Regions from separate parts of the Agrobacterium sp. O3.4 genome, predicted to be linked through region 1. Evidence: predicted binding sites of a transcription regulator. Region 1 holds the regulator's gene; each other region holds the start of a gene.
The links. The regulator LexA, encoded in region 1, represses DNA repair genes until DNA is damaged. The targets are predictions, from matches to a motif close to TGTTCNNNNTGTGTTCNG.
Positions count from the first base shown of each region.

Region 2: a site for LexA is predicted at 3,542-3,559, ahead of dnaE (DNA polymerase III subunit alpha). Genes of this name have one in related genera too.
Region 3: a site for LexA is predicted at 1,757-1,774, ahead of M0412_RS11190 (DNA recombination protein RmuC). Genes of this name have one in related genera too.

Region 1 is NZ_JALPZP010000001.1:1,201,875-1,208,561, reverse strand. It holds gene M0412_RS05835 (ComEC/Rec2 family competence protein) at 1-749, shown strand, start outside; gene M0412_RS05830 (glutathione S-transferase family protein) at 769-1,446, opposite strand; gene lexA (transcriptional repressor LexA) at 1,860-2,582, opposite strand; gene M0412_RS05820 (VOC family protein) at 2,795-3,676, shown strand; gene kdsA (3-deoxy-8-phosphooctulonate synthase) at 3,676-4,521, shown strand; gene eno (phosphopyruvate hydratase) at 4,659-5,933, shown strand; gene M0412_RS05805 (septum formation initiator family protein) at 6,278-6,595, shown strand.
Region 2 is NZ_JALPZP010000001.1:1,309,653-1,316,339, forward strand. It holds gene dnaE (DNA polymerase III subunit alpha) at 1-3,329, opposite strand, end outside; gene M0412_RS06325 (ABC transporter ATP-binding protein) at 3,798-4,481, opposite strand; gene M0412_RS06330 (lipoprotein-releasing ABC transporter permease subunit) at 4,497-5,804, opposite strand; gene proS (proline--tRNA ligase) at 5,932-6,687, opposite strand, start outside.
Region 3 is NZ_JALPZP010000001.1:2,299,476-2,306,162, forward strand. It holds gene truA (tRNA pseudouridine(38-40) synthase TruA) at 1-158, opposite strand, end outside; gene fmt (methionyl-tRNA formyltransferase) at 158-1,093, opposite strand; gene def (peptide deformylase) at 1,144-1,656, opposite strand; gene M0412_RS11190 (DNA recombination protein RmuC) at 1,806-2,999, shown strand; gene M0412_RS11195 (ribokinase) at 3,053-3,952, shown strand; gene trmB (tRNA (guanosine(46)-N7)-methyltransferase TrmB) at 3,965-4,663, opposite strand; gene metK (methionine adenosyltransferase) at 4,776-6,038, opposite strand; gene M0412_RS11210 (helix-turn-helix domain-containing protein) at 6,227-6,646, opposite strand.

The DNA.
Region 1 (6,687 bases):
GTTTCCTGCTGCTCACCTTGCTGCGCAGCCGGCTTGCATTGCTTGGTATTCCGCTTCTTGTTTCCGCCTTCGGCCTGTCGGCGGCCACGGCCTATCGCGATGGCCCGGATCTGCTCATTCACGAGGAGGGGGAACTGGTGGCGCTGCTGGACGACGGCAAAGCCTATACGACAAAAACGCGACCGCAGGACTTCGTATACGGCCAGTGGCAAAGAGCACTCCTGTTGCCGGAACAGCCCGTTCCACCGGTCAATCTCAAAGCGGAGGCCGCAATAACCAGTGTAGGATTGACCACAAAATCAAAACTTACGCCGGAGGAGACGAGGGCGGTGACACGGCAGATGACGGCAGCGCTGAAAGATGCGGAACCCGGCGTCTTCACCTGCAGCAAAGGCATATGGTGCGTGGCGCGCGCCGGGAGCGGGGAGTGGATCGTCGTTCTGGAAGACGGCCGGTTTGCCGGAAAAGCCTGCGACATCGCCGATATTGTCGTCGTTTCCCGCAGGACCTCGTTTTCACAATGCCGCTCAGGTGCGCTTCTGCTCAACCGGGATATATTGCGGCGCATTGGTTCGGTGGAAATAAACTTTGCCGACAGCGATCAGCCTGCGGTCGTCGGACGGCTGCGCGCGGCGATTGCCGGGGCGGACAGGCCATGGAGCGAGCACCGCTATTACAACTGGAAAACCGACCGTTTCGAATACGAGGTGCCGGAACCAGTCAGGCAGTTGCTGGCGACACCGCAATGAACGTCGCCAGCATGGATATTCAGACCTTCACACGCAGATCGGCAGTCATTTCACCAATGCCGCCGATTTCCTCCTCATGCGCCGCATCGCGCCAGATCTCATTCAAACCGGCTTCATACCATTCACGCATGGCGGGCAGGGCCAGCAGCCGGTCGCAATAGGCTTTTGCCGCAGGTGAAAGATCAGCGCCATAGGTCTGGAAACGGAACGCGACAGGGCAGAAGAAAGCATCGACCGCCGTGAATTTCTGACCGGCAAGATAAGGACCGCCGAATTTTGTCAGACCTTCGCTCCATAGCGCATCGATGCGCTTTATGTCTGCCGCAAGCCCGGCATCGCCACCCTTCGGCTTGACCCGAATACCGACCGACATCGGATAAAGATTGCGCAGCGAGGAAAAGCCGGCATGCATTTCACTCGCCGCCGAACGCGACCATGCCCGCGCCTGCTTGTCGCCTGCCCAGACGCCCTGGTGCCGTTCTGCGAGATATTCGGCGATCGACAGCGTTTCCCATATCGTCACGCCATCATCGACAAGGCAAGGCACTTTGCCGGTCGGCGAGAAGCTGGAAAAGGCGACACCTTCGCCAAACGGAACAAGTTTTTCATCAAAGGCGATACCCAGAGTGCGCATCAACACCCACGGCCGCAGTGACCATGAAGAGTAGTTCTTGTTGGCGATGTAAAGATCGTACATGGCTTATCTCCCGGATATGACGCGCATTTCTATACCTGTCGGGGCATGATGGAATATCGAAAATAATCCATGGCACTCATAAATCGCGTTGATGAATGGCAGGGGCTTTGCATCGAGTGTCACCATTCGGTGGCAGCGTCAGGCCGGCCGCATCCCGCAAGCGTCAACGACCTCACGCGATCAGAAGTCCACGGCGTACGACGCATTGGTGATAACAGGCCGGTGAGGAGTGCGCGACAAAGATATCCATATGAAACTGGAACTGATCTTTACCAGACGAGATGTATCCGTCTGCGGGAAGAATAGGAGTGCCCGAGACTCACATGGTCAGTCGAACTAAGAAATTGCCGTTATCTTCGACAGGCGCCGCCGCATGACGACACCTGTCTCGAGAGAATGACGGCCAATTCAGATCAATGGTAACGGCGTATAAGCCCGACCAGCTTGCCTTGAATTTTTACCCGGTCAGGCCCGAAGATACGGGTTTCATAAGCGGGGTTGGCGGCTTCCAGCGCGATGGAAGCGCCCTTGCGGCGGAACCGCTTCAGCGTCGCTTCCTCGTCATCCACCAGTGCCACGACGATATCGCCCGGATTGGCGGTATTGCTGTTGCGGATGATGACGGTATCGCCGTCGAAAATCCCCGCCTCGATCATCGAATCGCCCTTAACTTCGAGCGCGTAATGTTCACCCGAACCCAGCATGTCCACCGGTACGGCAACATCATGGGTGTTGTTCTGGATGGCGGAAATCGGCACGCCGGCGGCGATGCGGCCCATGACCGGCACCGTGGCAGCACCACCGAGATCGTTGGCGGGCGCCTTGGGCGCAGGTGCGGGTTCCGGTGCCTTCGGTTTGCCGAGGCTGCCTTCGATGACGCTTGGCGAAAAGCCGCGCTGCGGCCTCGCACCAGGCGCATAGGCCTCCGGTAGCTTGATGACTTCCAGCGCCCGTGCCCTGTTAGGTAGCCGGCGAATAAAGCCGCGCTCTTCGAGGGCGGTTATCAGCCGGTGGATGCCGGATTTGGAAGCAAGATCGAGTGCGTCCTTCATTTCATCGAAGGAGGGCGGCACGCCGGACTCTTTCATTCGTTCATGAATGAAGAGAAGCAATTCCTGCTGTTTGCGCGTGAGCATGAGGAAAACACCCTTGAGAATCGTAGTGGAGGTCGCGAAACAAATACAGAACGAACACTATATGTTCCATATGTGTTCCGCAATCCCCTAAAATTTCGTGAAGCTGCTATCTGTTGTTTTGATAATTTGCCTGAAAGCACGAAATTGTGCTTTTCTGCCGTCCGGACTGTTCCGGCATGGCCATGCCGCATGCGACAGGAGGAAGCAGGGAAATGACGAAACCATACCACATCGACCATCTCGTATTGCCTGTCGAGCACATCGACATTGCGGCAAATCGCCTTGGAAACCTGGGATTTACGGTAGCGCCTGCGGCTCTTCACCCCTTCGGCACGCAGAATGCCTGCGTTTTTTTCGCCGATGGAACGTATCTGGAGCCTCTCGCAATCGCTAACCCGGCTAACTATAATGCATCGATTGATCGCGGAGATGTGTTCACCGGGCGGGACCAGGCCTTCCGGAAACAGGTTGCAGGCGAGGGATTTTCCGCTCTGGTCGCTGCGACACAGGACGCTCGTGGCGATCACGACCGATTCGTAGCCGCGGGCCTCTCGGCCGGGAATGGCTTTGAATTTTCGCGGCCGGTCAAAATGCCGGATGGTTCGCAGAGCGAGGCGGCCTTCCGGCTGGCTTTTGCAGCAGGCGGTTCCGCGGAGGATTTCTTTCTGTTCAGTTGCCAGCGGCTGCAGGCCCTGCCGGGCGACCGCTCAGTGCTGGAGCGCCATGCTAACGGCGTTTCCGGTCTCAGCGAGATCGTCCTGTTTTCCGGTGGTGATGCGAATGCGGTGCGGCTAATCGAAACTGTTTTCGGCTGTGATGGCAAAATGTCCCCGGATGGTGATGTGCTTTTCGCAACCGGCAATGCCCGCATAAGACTGACGCAAAAGCCGGTCTTCGGCGGACATGCCTTTAATATTCCCGAAGAGGGCGGCGGTGGATTGCGCGGCGCAGGCATCGTCTTTTCCGTTCGCGATCTTGCCGTGACAGAAGCGGTACTTGCTGCTAATGGCGTGTCCAGCACAGAAGCGGCTGGCCGGCTGGTGGTGCCCGCAGCACCCGGTCAGGGCGTTGCCTTCGCCTTCGAGGAAAAATGATGAGCGTTACGAACAATCTCAAAGTCACCGCCGGCGATGGCGCCAGCAAGGTCTCCTTTTCCAATACCGAGCGTTTTTCGCTGATTGCCGGCCCCTGCCAGATGGAAAGCCGCGAACATGCCTTCATGATTGCCGGCGTGCTGAAGGAACTTTGCGACAGCCTGGGCATCGGCCTCGTTTATAAATCCTCCTTCGACAAGGCGAACCGCACGTCGCTTTCCGGCAAGCGCGGCATCGGCCTTGACAGCGCGATGCAGGTTTTTACCGATCTGAAGAAGGAATACGGTTTTCCTGTTCTGACTGACATTCACACCGAGGAACAATGCACTATCGTATCCGAAGTGGTGGATGTGTTGCAGATTCCTGCCTTCCTCAGCCGCCAGACCGATCTTCTCGTCGCCGCCGCCAGGACCGGCCGCGTCATCAACGTCAAGAAGGGCCAGTTTCTGGCGCCCTGGGACATGAAAAACGTGCTGGCCAAGCTCAACGAAAGCGGCAACCCGAATGTGCTCCTGTGCGAGCGCGGCGCGTCCTTCGGTTACAACACGCTGGTCTCCGACATGCGCTCGCTGCCGATCATGGCTTCGCTCGGCGCGCCTGTTGTCTTCGACGCCACCCATTCGGTGCAGCAGCCGGGCGGGCAGGGCGGTTCCACCGGCGGCCAGCGCGAATTCGTCGAGACGCTTTCGCGCGCGGCCGTGGCGGTCGGTGTCGCCGGCCTCTTCATCGAGACTCATGAGGACCCGGACAATGCACCGTCTGACGGCCCCAACATGGTGCACCTGAAGGACATGCCGAAACTGCTGGAAAAGCTTCTGGCCTTTGACGCGATCACCAAAGCCTGAGGCCGTGCGTTTCGTTTGTGCCAATCGATTTTAAATGGCGGGCGCTCCGTTTCTGCCGCCCGCCGTCATTGTAATTTCTTCGTCATCGTCTAAGACAGGCGACGGAAAATATCTGTTCCATTCCCAAGGGAGAGACCATGACTGCCATTACCGATATCATCGCGCGCGAAATTCTCGACAGCCGCGGCAACCCGACTGTTGAAGTCGATGTTTACCTCGAAGACGGCTCCATGGGCCGTGCGGCCGTTCCCTCCGGCGCCTCGACCGGCGCGCATGAAGCGGTTGAGCTGCGCGATGGCGGCAAGCGTTATCTCGGCAAGGGCGTGGAAAAGGCGGTTGAAGCCGTCAATACGGAAATCTTCGACGCCATCGGCGGTTTCGACGCTGAAAACCAGATCCAGATCGACCAGATGATGATCGCGCTTGACGGTACGCCGAACAAGTCGCGCATCGGCGCCAACGCCATCCTCGGTGTGTCGCTCGCTGTCGCCAAGGCTGCAGCCGAAGCCTCCGGCCTGCCGCTTTACCGTTATGTCGGTGGCCCGAACGCGCATCTGCTGCCGGTTCCGATGATGAACATCATCAATGGCGGCGCGCATGCCGACAACCCGATCGATTTCCAGGAATTCATGATCCTGCCGGTTGGCGCGGAGAACATCCGTGAAGCCGTGCGCATGGGCTCGGAAGTGTTCCATACGCTCAAAAAAGAACTGTCCGCACAGGGCCACAACACCAATGTCGGCGATGAGGGCGGTTTTGCACCGGGTCTCGAAAGCGCGCCGGCAGCACTCGATTTCATCATGAAGTCGATCGAAAAGGCTGGCTACCGTCCGGGCGACGACATGTTCATCGGTCTTGACTGTGCTGCGACCGAATTCTTCAAGAACGGCAACTACGTTTATGAAGGCGAAGGCAAGACCCGTTCGCCGATCGAGCAGGCCGAATATCTGGCTGAACTCGTTGCCAAGTATCCGATCATCTCCGTCGAAGACGGCATGGCGGAAGACGACTGGGACGGCTGGAAGGCTCTGACCGATCTCATCGGCAACAAGTGCCAGCTGGTCGGCGACGACCTCTTCGTCACCAACTCCGCCCGCCTTCGCGATGGTATCAAGATGGGTGTCGCAAACTCCATCCTCGTCAAGGTCAACCAGATCGGCTCGCTCTCCGAGACGCTCGATGCAGTTGAGACCGCACACAAGGCTGGTTACACCGCCGTCATGTCGCACCGTTCGGGCGAGACGGAAGATTCCACCATCGCCGATCTCGCTGTTGCGACGAACTGCGGTCAGATCAAGACCGGCTCGCTTGCCCGTTCCGACCGGCTCGCAAAGTACAACCAGCTGATCCGCATCGAAGAAATGCTGGGTCCGCAGGCTGCCTACGCCGGCCGTTCGATCCTGCGCGGTTAATTCCGGCAGTATTGGTTTGTGATGCGGCCCGCCGCCTTGGCGGGCTCATTCAGAGGCGAGCGGTAGCATCCGCATTCAGTTACCCGGACCTGATCCGGGGTCTAGCGCGATCAAGTCCTTGATCGCGAAAGACTCTCCCCACAGCGCAGACGCGCTGTGGCTGGATGCCGGATCAAATCCGGCATGACGAGGGTTCTTTTGACGTCGCTGCCGTTCTTAGCCCGCCCTCCGGCGGGCTTTTTTCATGCCCAATTGCCAATCGCAATTTAAGGTCAACGGATAGTTAAACAATCCGGCTTAGTCTCGAGACTCAAAGGTTATGCGTTTTAAGGCTTCTCTGCGGCATGTGGACCAGACATCATAAAAAGAGACGATTCGGCCGTTTGATCGTTCCGGCCATCACGATCGCTTTTCTTTCCTATTTCGGCTATCATTCCATCCATGGCGACTTCGGCCTTCAGGCAACGGAGCGGCTGGAGCGGCAGCGTATTGCCAGAACAGCGGAGCTTGCAAAGCTGACGCAGGCGCGTGTAGCGCTGGAGCGGCAGGTGGAATTGCTGAGCGACGGCTCGCTGGAGCGGGACATGATTGATGAAATTTCCCGTTACCAGCTGAATATGTCCCGCACGGACGAAATTGTCATCATGAACACATATTTCTGATTAACCGAAATCTGGTTAATTTAACATTTGTGATTTATTCACAGCATCTTAGCGTGAATATGTGCCATGCGTTTAAAGCATTGCTGCATGGC
Region 2 (6,687 bases), 110 kb from region 1:
TTCAACGGGCCGGAATCGCGCACATAAACGCGCAGCGCCTTCTGCATCTGCACGGACTTCTCCTCCAGCGACTGAGCCGTCTGGATGCGCAGACCGATGCCTTCCGGGCGTTCTTCCGCCTGCACGGTGATGACAAGCGATTTGCCGACCTCCAGCAGCTCACGAAACTGAGCAAGCCCTTCGGAAAACAGCACCGCCTCATATTGCCCCGATGCATCCGAGAAGGTGACGATGCCCATCTTGTTGCCGGTGCGGGTCTTGCGCTCCTGCTTGCCGGTGACGGTGCCGGCCAGACGCCCGGCGGTGGCGCCCTGTTTCACGGCGGCGGAAAAATCAGCGATATTCTGCACACGCAACTTTTCCAGCACGGGGCGATAGGTGTCGAGCGGATGGGCGGTGAGGTAAAAACCGAGCACCTGATATTCCCGCAACAGCTTTTCCGAGGCAAGCCAGGGCTGGAAGGCCGGCAGCACCAGCTTTTCCGGGCCGTTACCACCACCGGAACCGAACATGTCCGACTGGCCGACGGTGCGGTTGTTCTGCGCCATCTGCGCATAACCGATGATACGGTCGAGCCCGCCAATCAGTTCGGCGCGATCGCGGCCGAAACAGTCGAAGCCGCCGGCATTGATGAGGCTTTCCAGCACACGCCGGTTGATCTGTTTGGGATCGATACGCAGGCAGAAATCCTCAAGGCTCGTGAACGGCTTGTCGCCGCGCACTTCGACGATATGTTCGACCGCGCCCTCGCCGACGCCCTTGATGGCGGCCAGCGAATAATAGATGCGGTTTTCACCGGTCTCGAACTGGCGGAAAGACGTCTGCACCGAAGGCGCTACGACCTCGATGCCGAGGCGGCCGGCATCCTGCCGGAAATCGTTGAGCTTTTCCGTGTTCGCCATATCGAGCGTCATGGAGGCCGCCAGGAACTCCACCGGATAATGCGCCTTCATATAGGCGGTCTGGTAAGAAACGATGGCGTAAGCGGCGGCATGGCTCTTGTTGAAGCCGTAATTGGCGAACTTCGCCAGAAGGTCGAAGATGGTGTCGGCCTGCGGTTTCGACACGCCGTTCTTGATGGCGCCATCGACGAAACGCTCGCGCTGCTTGTCCATCTCCTCCTTGATCTTCTTGCCCATGGCACGGCGCAGAAGATCGGCTTCGCCGAGCGAATAACCTGACAGGACCTGGGCGATCTGCATCACCTGTTCCTGATAGACGATAACGCCCTGCGTTTCCTTGAGCAGATGGTCGATGGTGGGGTGGATGGACTCCAGCTCCTCCTCGCCATGTTTGCGGGCATTATAGACCGGGATGTTTTCCATCGGGCCCGGACGATAAAGCGCCACCAGCGCGATGATATCCTCGATGCAGTCCGGGCGCATGCCGATCAGCGCCTTGCGCATGCCCGCACTTTCCACCTGGAACACGCCGATGGTCTCGCCACGCGACAACATCTCATAGGTTTTCGTGTCGTCCAGCGGAATGGCGGCAAGATCGACCTTGATGCCGCGCTTGGCGACAAAATCCACGGCGACCTTCAATACCGTCAGCGTCTTCAGGCCGAGGAAGTCGAATTTGACGAGACCGGCGCTTTCCACCCATTTCATGTTGAACTGGGTGACCGGCATGTCGGAGCGCGGATCGCGATACATCGGCACCAGCTTCGACAGCGGCCGGTCACCGATGACGATACCGGCGGCGTGGGTGGAGGCGTGGCGGTAAAGCCCTTCGATCTTTTGGGCGATATCCAGGAGGCGGGCGACGACGGGTTCCTTGTCCGCCTCTTCCTGCAGGCGCGGCTCTTCCTCGATGGCCTTTGACAAAGGCGTCGGGTTGGCCGGGTTATTGGGTACCAGCTTGCAGATCTTGTCCACCTGCCCATAGGGCATTTCCAGCACGCGGCCAACATCGCGCAATGCCGCACGCGCCTGCAGCGAACCGAAGGTGATGATCTGCGCCACCTGCTCGCGGCCATATTTGCGCTGCACATAACGGATCACCTCTTCGCGGCGATCCTGGCAGAAGTCGATGTCGAAGTCCGGCATCGAGACACGCTCGGGATTGAGGAAGCGCTCGAACAGCAACGAGAAGCGCAACGGATCGACATCGGTGATGGTCAGTGCATAAGCCACAAGCGAGCCGGCGCCCGAACCGCGGCCGGGACCAACAGGGATGTCCTGCTGCTTGGCCCATTTGATGAAGTCGGCAACGATCAGGAAGTAACCGGGGAATTTCATGCGCGAGATGACGCCGAGTTCGAAATCCAGTCTCTCGCGATAATCCTGCTCCGTATAGCCGGGCGACATGCCGAGCGCCGCAAGCCGCTGGTCGAGCCCCTCCACCGCCTGGCGGCGAAGCTCCTCTGTTTCGGCATGTTCGGCCGCTTCCGGATCTTCGCTGGCGCCGGTGAAACGTGGCAGGATGGGCCCGCGTTTTTTCAGCACATAGGAGCAGCGCAGCGCAATCTCGACGGTATTTTCCAGCGCCTCGGGAAGGTCGGCAAACAGCGCCGTCATCTCCTGCCGGCTTTTCAGATAATGATCGGGTGTCAGGCGGAAGCGGCTGTCATCGGAAACGATGGCATTATGCGCCACCGCCATCAGGGCGTCATGCGCCTCATAGTCTGCCTTGGAAGGGAAAAACGCCTCATTGGTGGCAACCAGCGGGATATCATGTTCATAGGCAAGGCCGATCATGCGTCGCTCGTGGGAGCGGTCATAACCGGACTGGCGCTGCAATTCGATATAGAGCCTGTCACCAAAGAGCGACTTCAGCGTCAGCAGCCGCTCTTTGGCCTGCGCGGCATGGCCTTCCTTCAACGCCATATCGACAGGACCGCCAGTGGCGCCCGTCAATGCGATGAGCCCGGCATTGGAGGCCTCTTCCAGCCAAGCGCGGGTAACATGCACGGAATGTCCGCCACTGCCCTCGCCTTCCAGATAGGCGCGGCTGATCAGGTCCACCAGCCGCTCGTAACCTTCGGCATTGGCAGCCAGAAGCACGATGGCTGGGAGCTTGGCGAGGTGGCTGTTGTGATTGCGGCGATCCTCCGCCGCATCCTGCATGTCGATCGACACCTGGCAACCGATGATCGGCTGCAGACCTTCGTCACGCGCTTTTTCGGAAAACTCCAGCGCAACGAAAAGATTGTTGGTGTCGGTGATGGCAATTGCCGGCTGGCCATCTGCAACGGCCTTGGACATGATTTTCTTGAGGGGTAATGCCCCCTCAAGCAGGGAGTAAGCGGAATGAACCCGCAAATGGACGAAACCAGGCGTTTTCAGCGTTTCGTCAGAGTTTTCTCCACGCACAACCGTATCGCCCATATCGTCGTCCTGTCATTCTGAATCGAGGGGGCGATTTTCCGATTTCCGGCGCTTAAAGTCCACAGGCTTGCGGCCTCCATACAGGCTTCTGCGCCGGTGTTTCCTTCACAGGGCAGTGAGGATTACCGAAAAGCTGGCAACAAAGACAGCGATGGAAGCGAAAGCGGCAACGTCACGGATGAAATCAGTCATTGGTCTCTCCTTACTCGTTATGTTCCAACTTTGTTCTCATTTTGTTCGATTGTCAACAGGGTTTTACTGATATTCCTCTTTCTAACGCGGCAGAATCGGCTGCGGTTCCGTTCCCATGATCGGCAAGCCCCTGACTCCAAAGCGAAAAAACCCGGAGGTTAAAACACCTCCGGGTTCGGAAAAAATTCAATTGTGGAAGAAGGAGCCGGCCCATGGAGGAGCCGCAGCGAAGCGACTCAGCCGCGTCGACGATATCGCCGGCTCAGACCGTGATGATCAGAAATCGACGATCTTGCCGTCTGCAAGCGTGACACGTCGGTCCATGCGGGCAGCGAGGTCGTGGTTATGGGTGGCGATCATCGCCGCAAGGCCGGACTGGCGCACTAAGGCCTCCAGCGCATCGAAAACATAATGCGCGGTTTCGGGATCGAGGTTGCCGGTCGGCTCATCCGCAAGCAGCAGAAGCGGCGCATTGGCAACCGCGCGCGCAATCGCCACACGCTGCTGCTCGCCACCGGAAAGTTCGGCCGGGCGATGTTCGCCGCGATGGCCGACGCGCATGTAGTCCAGCAGGGCGCTGGCACGCTTGCGCGCTTCGGCCTGTGTGAGACCGGCGATAAGCTGCGGCATCATCACATTTTCCACCGCCGAAAACTCCGGCAGGAGGTGATGGAACTGATAGACGAAACCGATGTCGCTGCGACGGATCGCGGTGCGGGTTTCATCCGGCAGACCGTTGCATGGCGCGCCATTGATGAAAACCTCACCCGCGTCAGGGTGCTCCAGAAGGCCCGCCAGATGCAGCAGTGTGGATTTCCCGGTACCGGAGGGGGCGACGAGCGCCACCATCTCACCGCTCCTCAATTCAAGATCGGCCTTGCGCAGAATGGAAAGCGACGTTTCACCCTGACCATAGGTCCGTTCCACACCGGTAAGCCGCAGCACTGTTTTTTTTGCCATATTGCGAAGCGGTCCTTATTCGTAACGCAGGGCCTGCACCGGATCGAGCTTGGAGGCCCGCCATGCTGGAAAGATCGTTGCCAGGAAAGAAAGCGTCAGCGCCATGATGACGACGGTGATGGTCTCGCTGATATCCATTTCGGCCGGCAGCTGGCTGAGGAAATAAAGCTGCGGGTCAAACAGCACCGTGCCGGATATCCAGGAGAAGAATTGCCGGATGGATTCCACGTTGAGGCAGACGATGACGCCGAGCGCCACGCCGGCAAAGGTGCCGACCGTGCCAATGGCCGCTCCGGTCATGAAGAATATCCGCATGACCGCGCCGGAACTGGCACCCATGGTGCGCAGAATGGCGATATCGCTGCCCTTGTCCTTCACCAGCATGATGAGGCCGGAAATGATGTTCAGCGCCGCCACCAGAACGATGAGGGTGAGGATCATGAACATCACGTTTCTTTCCACCTGCAGGGCGGAAAAGAAGGTCTGGTTCCGCTGTCGCCAGTCGGTGATATAGATCTGCCGTTCGGCGGCCTGCTCCACTAGCGGCCGGATGCCGTCAACGTCATCGGGGCGGCTGACATAAAGCTCGATGGATTGCACGATGCCGTCGGCATTGAAATAAAGCTGGGCTTCAGACAGCGGCATATAGATCATCGACGCGTCATATTCCGACATGCCGATCTCGAAGACGCCTGATATCTTGTAGGATTTGACGCGCGGATTGACGCCCATCGGCGTCACGTCGCCTTCCGGCGAAATGAGGGTGATATCATCACCCGCCGTTACGCCAAGCTGTGCGGCAAGCCGCGAGCCGACCAGAACACCGTCGCCCGCCATGAAGCCGACGAGATCGCCGGTCTTGATGTTGCTGGCAACTTCCTTGATCTTGTCGATATCCTCCTGGCGCACGCCACGCACCAGCGCGCCGGAGCCTGCGCCGCCTCGGCCGGAGGCCAATGTCTGGCCTTCCACCAGCGGCAGGGCCATGGTGACACCAGGCACGGCTGAAAACTTCTTCGCCAGCTCATCATAATTATTGAAGGGCTGGTCGATCGGCTGGACGATCATATGGCCGTTAATGCCGAGAATGCGCGAAATCAGCTCGGTGCGGAAACCATTCATGACCGCCATGACGATGATGAGCGTCGCAACGCCCAGCATGATGCCGACAAAAGAAAAACCGGCGATGACGGAAATGAACGCTTCCTTGCGCCGCGACCGCAGATAGCGCCAGGCCACCATGCGTTCAAAAGCGGAAAAAGGCCGGGCGGTCTTTTCCCGGGCGGAAGGAGCCGCACCCTTGTCAGCATCGGCTTTTGCCATGTCGTCTCCCTGATCTCAATCTGCAGGATCGGTCTTTTCCAAAGATCGGTCCCAATCGTAACGGCGCCTGCGCCATAAAACCGGAGCGGTCTTCGCATGAAGGCCGCTCCCATCTTTCCGTTCGTGCTTAGGCAAGCGCCTTGTTCATTGCCGCCTCGATTGTGACGGTTTCACGTTCACCGGTCTTGCGGTCCTTCACTTCGACTTCGCCATTCGCAACAGAACGCGGGCCGACGATGATCTGCATCGGCACACCGATCAGATCGGCGGTGGCAAACTTCTGGCCCGCACGGTCGTCGGTATCGTCGTAAAGAACATCCTTGCCGGCGTTGGAGAGCTGATAATACAGCTTTTCGCAAGCCGCATCACAGGCCGCATCGCCAGCCTTCATGTTGATGACAACAACATCAAAAGGCGCGACGGAGGCCGGCCAGATGATTCCGTTCTCATCATGCGATGCTTCAATGATGGCGGGAACAAGGCGTGTCGGGCCAATGCCATAGGAACCCATGTGGACAGGATGTTCCTTGCCGTCCTTGCCCTGCACTTTCGCACCCATCGGCTCGGAATATTTGGTGCCGAAATAGAAGATGTGGCCAACTTCGATACCGCGTGCGGAAAGACGCTCACCATCCGGAATGGCATCATAGGCTGCTTCTTCATGCATTTCGGAGGTGGCGGCATAATCGGCCGTCCACTCATCGAATACACCCTGAAGGGCTGCGACATCGTCAAAGTCGGTGTTTTCGGCCGGGATGGCACGGTCGAGGAAGCTCTTGTGGCAGAAGACCTCGGATTCACCGGTATCGGCCAGGATGATGAATTCATGGCTGTGATTGCCGCCGATCGGGCCGGTATCGGCGCGCATGGGAATGGCGCGCAG
Region 3 (6,687 bases), 1.1 Mb from region 1:
GAATCGGTACGGCCCGCACCGCGAATGGAAACGGTTTCCCCTGTCAGCGACCGGACGGCAGCCTCCAGCGCGCCTTGAACCGAGGGGCCGTTATCCTGTCTCTGCCAGCCAAAATAGGGTGAACCGTCATATTCGACGGTCATGCGGAAGCGTGGCATCAGCCGAGCCTCGTTGTGACGGGAACGGGGGTGCCACGAACGAAATCGGCGGCCGACATCGGCTTGCCGCCCGCCTTTTGCAGGCGAGTGAGCCGAACGGCATCGCTGCCGCAGGCAATGGTGAGGGCATCATCCAGCACGGTGCCCGCTTCTCCCATGCCGCTCGCCAGCTCAGAGGCCAGAACCTTCACACGCTCGGCCTTGCCGCCAATATCCATTTCCAGCCATGCGCCGGGAAAAGGCGAAAGGCCACGAATATGGTTATGGACATCCTGTGCAGGGCGGGAGAAATCGATGCGGGTCTCACCCTTGTCGATCTTCGAAGCGTAAACAACACCCTCTTCGGCCTGTGTGATGAGGGGCAGGTCGTCTGCTTCCAGCCTGTCCATCGCCTGCCGCATCAGCCGCGCGCCTGCGAGCATGAGACTGTCGTGCAGCTCGCCGGCTGTCATATTCTCGCCGATCGCGACCTTTGCGGTCAGCGCGACGGGGCCGGTATCGAGCCCCTTTTCCATTTTCATGACCATCATCCCGGTCTCGGCATCGCCGGCCATGATCGCCCGCTGGATGGGAGCCGCACCCCGCCAGCGCGGCAACAGGGAAGCGTGGCCATTATAACAGCCAAGGCGCGTGCCGGTGAGGATCGCTTCAGGCAACAGCAACCCGTAAGCCACGACAACCGCCACATCTGCGTTGAAGTCCCGGAACTGCTGGCGATCTTCCTCGGCCTTGAAGTTCACGGGCGTCAGCACGGGCAGGCCCAGAAGTTCGGCCGCCTGATGTACGGGAGACTTCTGCAGATCGAGGCCACGACGACCGCCGGGACGCGGCGGCTGCGTATAAACGGCAACGACCTCGTGACCCGCTTCCACCAATGCACGCAAGGTGGGAACGGAAAAATCCGGCGTGCCCATGAAGATGATGCGAAGAGACATCGTCGCCCCCTGCCCTTTGTGCCCTTCCGTCTCCAGACAAGGAGGACGGATCAGACCTTTACGCGGGCCGCTTTGGTGAATTTCTTGATGACCATGTCGCGTTTCAGCCGCGAGATATGGTCGATGAACAGAACACCATTCAGGTGATCGATCTCATGCTGCAGGCACGTGGCGAGAAGCCCGTCCGCCTCGACGGTCTGCTGCTTGCCGTCACGGCCGACATAGCGCACCGTCAGCGCCGCTGGGCGCTCGACTTCGGCGTAATAATCGGGAATGGAGAGGCAGCCTTCCTCATAGGTCGAAATATCGTCCGACACCTTGAGGATTTCCGGGTTGATGAAGACGACGGGGGTCTTTTCCTCGCCTTCACGCGCAACATCAATCACCAGCATACGGCGCGCCACGCCGACCTGGATGGCGGCAAGGCCAATGCCCGGCGCATCATACATGGTTTCCAGCATGTCGTCGGCAAGGCGCAGCACCTCGGCATCCACCTGTTCGATGGGTTTCGATTGCTGGCGCAGCACGGGATCGGGCAAAATGATAAGCGGTTTGATAGTCATGGCTTCCCATAACGTATCTCTTGCGCGGAGGAAATAAAAAACACGAGCGGTCAAACCGCGCCGGGCTTCCGCTCTGCCGGACTCATTTCCGCCGCAGGAATGTTCTTGTTTTGATCTTACGAATCACAAGAAATCTGCTAGATTTAACCATGAGCATAGATTTATCCGTTCTCCTCGATCCGGCATTGCGGGCCGGTTCCGTCGATATCAGTTTCGGCGCGCTGCTCGCGGCTCTGCTTTTCGGTCTGGCGATCACATGGCTGGTCACAACGAACCGCGTGAAAAAAGCGGGAGCGGATGGAGAAATCTCCGACCTTCTGAAAACCCAGTCCGAACTGCACGGCCGGATTGCCGCCATGGCGGAGACGCTTGGCACACGCCAGACCGAGATGAGCCAGACGCTCAATCAGCGTCTCGACGGCATGTCGCAGCGGCTGGGCGAAACGCTGACGGAGCAGACCCGATCAACGCATGAAAATCTGAGCCGTCTTCAGGAGCGCTTGGCGGTCATCGATGCCGCACAGGGCAATATTCAGGATCTGGCCAAGGATGTGGTCGGGCTGCAGGCGATCCTTTCCAACAAGCAGACGCGAGGCGCCTTCGGACAGGCGCGCATGGAGGCGCTGATTGCCGATGCACTTCCCGCAGGTGCTTTCCAGCTTCAGCCCACACTTTCGAACGGTTACCGGCCGGACTGCACCATCAAGATGCCGAATAACGCGCCGCCGCTTGTCATCGACGCCAAGTTTCCGCTGGAAGCCTGGAACGCACTGAAAGCAGATGAGTCGCCGGAAGCGAAGCGCGCCGCCATTCAGCAGTTCCGGCGCGATATGGAAGTGCACATTCGCGACGTGGCCGAGAAATACCTCATCCGCGGCGAGACGCAGGATACGGCCTTCATCTTCGTGCCGTCCGAATCGATCTTCGCCGATATTCACCAGCATTTCGAATATCTGGTGCAGCGCGCCCATCGGGCTCGCGTCGTCATCGTATCGCCGTCCCTTCTGATGCTGTCGGTGCAGGTCATCCAGTCGGTGCTGAAAGATCAGCGCATGCGCGAGCAGGCGCATCTCATTCAAGGCGAAGTGGCGTTGCTGATGGACGATGTGCGGCGGCTGGACGACCGGACGCGCAAGCTGCAGGCTCATTTCGGGCTGGCGCAGAAGGACGTCGACATGATGCTGATTTCCTCAGACAAGGTCTTGGCGCGCGGCCAAAAAATTGAGGGCCTCGATTTTTCGCCGACGGAAAAAGAAGCTGCGCATGGGGAAATCGAGCAGGCCCGCCGCTTTGCGGATAACAGAGCCGGTGCGGCCAAATTGCGGGTAGTTGACGACGAGTGATCGTCTCGGGCAAAGTCGCCGTCTCGCTTGAATTTCATACGGACATGCCGCCCATGATTACTATTTTCGGCTCCATCAACATGGATCTCATCGCCACCGCCAAACGTCTTCCAAAACCCGGTGAAACCGTGACGGGAGAAAGCTTCTCCACCGCGGCGGGCGGAAAGGGAGCCAATCAGGCGCTTGCCGCAAAGCGGGCGGGCGCCACGGTCAAAATGGCCGGTGCAGCGGGTGACGATACCTTTGCCGCACCGGCGCTGACATTGTTGCGTGATGCCGGCACCGACCTCTCGCTCGTCAAGACCGCGCCGGGCCCGACCGGCACGGCGATGATCCTTATTGGTGAAGGCGGAGAGAACATGATCTCGGTCATTCCCGCCGCCAATGGCGAAGTGTCGGCATCCGACGCCGCCAAGGTCGTGGCGGAGATGTCGGCGGGCGATATTCTGATGCTGCAGTTCGAAATACCCGCATCCGCCATCGAAGCGGCGCTGACGGCCGCAAAGGCCAAGCGCGTCACCACCGTCATCAATACTGCCCCGCTGACCGCAGACGGACCGCGCCTTGCCGGCCTTGCCGATATCGTCATCGCCAACGAAACCGAGTTCGAGTTGCTGATCGGCAAGAACGGACTTTCCGGTTCGGAACGGGAAACCGAACTCAAGGCCTTACATGAAAAATCCGGCCAGACATTGATCGTCACACTTGGAGCGGACGGCGTGATCGCCATTCGCAATAGCAAGCTGTACCGGGCCGCCGGCCTGAAGATCGTACCCGTCGATACGGTTGGCGCAGGCGATACGTTCTGCGGTTATCTCGCTGCCAGCCTTGATCAGGGGATGGATTTCGAAAAGGCGCTGAAGCGTGCCGCCGTCGCAGGTTCGCTTGCCTGCACCCGCGCCGGCGCCCAGCCTTCCATTCCGCTTGCGGCGGAAGTGGATGCGAATATCTGATACTTCAGCCGCTCAGCGACGAATAAAAGTGAGATAGGCCGAGCTGCGGCCTTCTCTTTTCGCCTTGTTCTCATAACGTGTGCCCGGCCAGTTGGCATAGGGCGTGCGCCAGTCGTCAGCGCTCGTCGCCGTCCACTCAAAACCGCCATGGCGGGCGCAATGTTGCAGCGTCCAGTTGACGTAGGTGTCGATATCCGATGCGAAGCAGAACTTGCCGCCGGGTTTCAGCGCCCTGTGGAAGCGGGCAAGATTGACGTCGGAGACGAAACGGCGCTTCCAGTGCTTTTTCTTCGGCCAGGGATCGGGGTAGAGAAGATCAATGTGATCGATCGACCCTTCCGGCAGCCAGTCCAGCAATTGCGTCGCGTCATCATCGTAAAGGCGGATATTCATCAACTCGCGTTCGCGCACGGTTGCGAGCAGCTTGGCCATGGAATTGACGAAGGGCTCGACGCCGATAAAGCCTGTCTCGGGGTTTTCAACCGCGCGATGGGCAAGATGCTCGCCGCCGCCGAAGCCGATCTCCAGACGAACCGATCTCACATCCGCAGGAAAGAGAGCCGCCAGATTTTGCGGCGGTGTGCTCCCCAGATCGATTTTCAGCAAAGGCAGCAGGTTTTCGATCGTGTCGACCTGCTGATTGCGCAAAGGCTTGCCCTTGCGTCTGCCAAAAAACGCTTCCGTTGCGCGCGAACGCCGTTCTTCCGTCATGTCATACTCTCAAGAACAAATAGATTTAACCCGCACAGCGCCAGATGAATGGCACTATGCGGGTTACAAAAGTTGGTCACGGTATCTCTCAATCCCCGCCAAATAACAAGTGTTAGGCGCTCAAAGCTTCCTTGAGCGGCTTCACCAGATCAAGCTTCTCCCAGGAGAAGGAGCCGTCACGGCCGGCCTTGCGACCAAAATGGCCATAAGAGGACGTCTTGGCGTAGATCGGCTTGTTAAGATCGAGATGACGGCGGATGCCCGAGGGCGACAGGTCCATGACCTTGCGGATCGCACCTTCAACCTGATCTTCGCTGACCTTGCCCGTGCCGTGCAGATCGACATAGATCGACAGCGGCTGGGCGATGCCGATAGCGTAGGAGATCTGGATCGTGCAGCGCTCGGCCAAACCGGCAGCCACAACGTTCTTGGCAAGGTAGCGGGCGGCATAGGCGGCGGAACGGTCGACCTTGGTCGTGTCCTTGCCGGAGAATGCACCGCCACCATGGGGGGCAGCACCGCCATAGGTGTCGACGATGATCTTGCGGCCGGTCAGGCCGGCATCGCCATCAGGACCGCCGATGACGAACTTGCCCGTCGGGTTGATGTACCACTGGCAATCGTCAGCGATCTTCAGGTCGCCCAGAGCTTCGCGGATATAGGGTTCGACAACGGCGCGAACCTTCTTCGAATCCCAGCTTGCATCGAGATGCTGCGTGGACAGAACGATGGATACGGCTTCCGAAGCCTTGCCATCGACGTAACGAACCGTCACCTGGCTCTTGGCATCAGGGCCGAGCTTTGCCGCTTCGCCTTCGCCGCTCTTGCGGGCGGTGGCGAGCAGCTGCAGGATACGGTGCGAATAATAGATCGGGGCCGGCATCAGGTCCGGCGTTTCCTTGCAGGCGTAACCGAACATGATGCCCTGGTCGCCAGCACCTTCGTCACCCTGCTTGTCGGAAGCATTGTCGACGCCCTGCGCGATGTCTGCCGACTGTGGATGCAGGAGAACATCGATCTTGGCGGTCTTCCAGTGGAAACCATCCTGCTCGTAGCCGATGTCGCGGATTGCCTTGCGGGCCGCGGACTTGAACTTGGAAGGATTGATAACCGGGTGGCCGGAGGCGTCCTTGACGACCTTGCCGTCCTTGTCCTTCTTCAGCAGGGTATCGGGAACCCGAACCTCACCGGCGATGACGACGCGGTTGGTCGTCGCAAGCGTCTCGCATGCGATGCGCACGGTCCAGGGGTCAACACCCGTCTTGGACGCTTCACGATAAATGAGATCGACGATTTCATCGGAAATACGGTCACAAACCTTGTCCGGATGACCTTCGGCCACGGACTCGCTGGTGAACAGGTAATTGGCACGCATGCGGGATTCCCCTCAAAGAACGATCTTCGAGTTTGTTAGTCATTTCGGCCACGAAAAACAAGGACACAACCACATAAATATATCTTTATGTGAGAATTCCTTTCTAATCCGGCACAAAAAAACGGCCCTTGCGGACCGTTGAGTGTCCGGCGCCCTTGCCGGAAATTATGGGCATCAACTGTGGAGACTTACTCCGCGTCTCCTTCGGCGGCGAGCGCCTTGACGAGATCAACGAGACGACGGCGGACCTTGGGATCGGCGATCTTCACAAAAGCGCGGTTCAACTGCAAACCTTCAGCCGAGGACAGGAAGTCAACCACGTAATTGGAGCTGGAGGCTTCCGCCATGCCGGATGCGCCGCCAACCTGATCACCGGGAGCATCTTCGAAAAAGAAGGACACCGGAACGTTGAGGATCGCGGAAATATTCTGAAGGCGGCTCGCACCGACGCGGTTCGTGCCCTTTTCATATTTCTGGATTTGCTGAAAGGTAATTCCAAGGCTTTCGCCCAGCTTTTCCTGGCTCATGCCGAGCATGGTTCTGCGAAGACGAATTCGGCTTCCGACATGAATGTCGATGGGGTTAGGCTTTTTCTTATTCTCGGTCATCATGCGGTCCTGACACTCGGAAAGGGTTGATATCTCGCTTC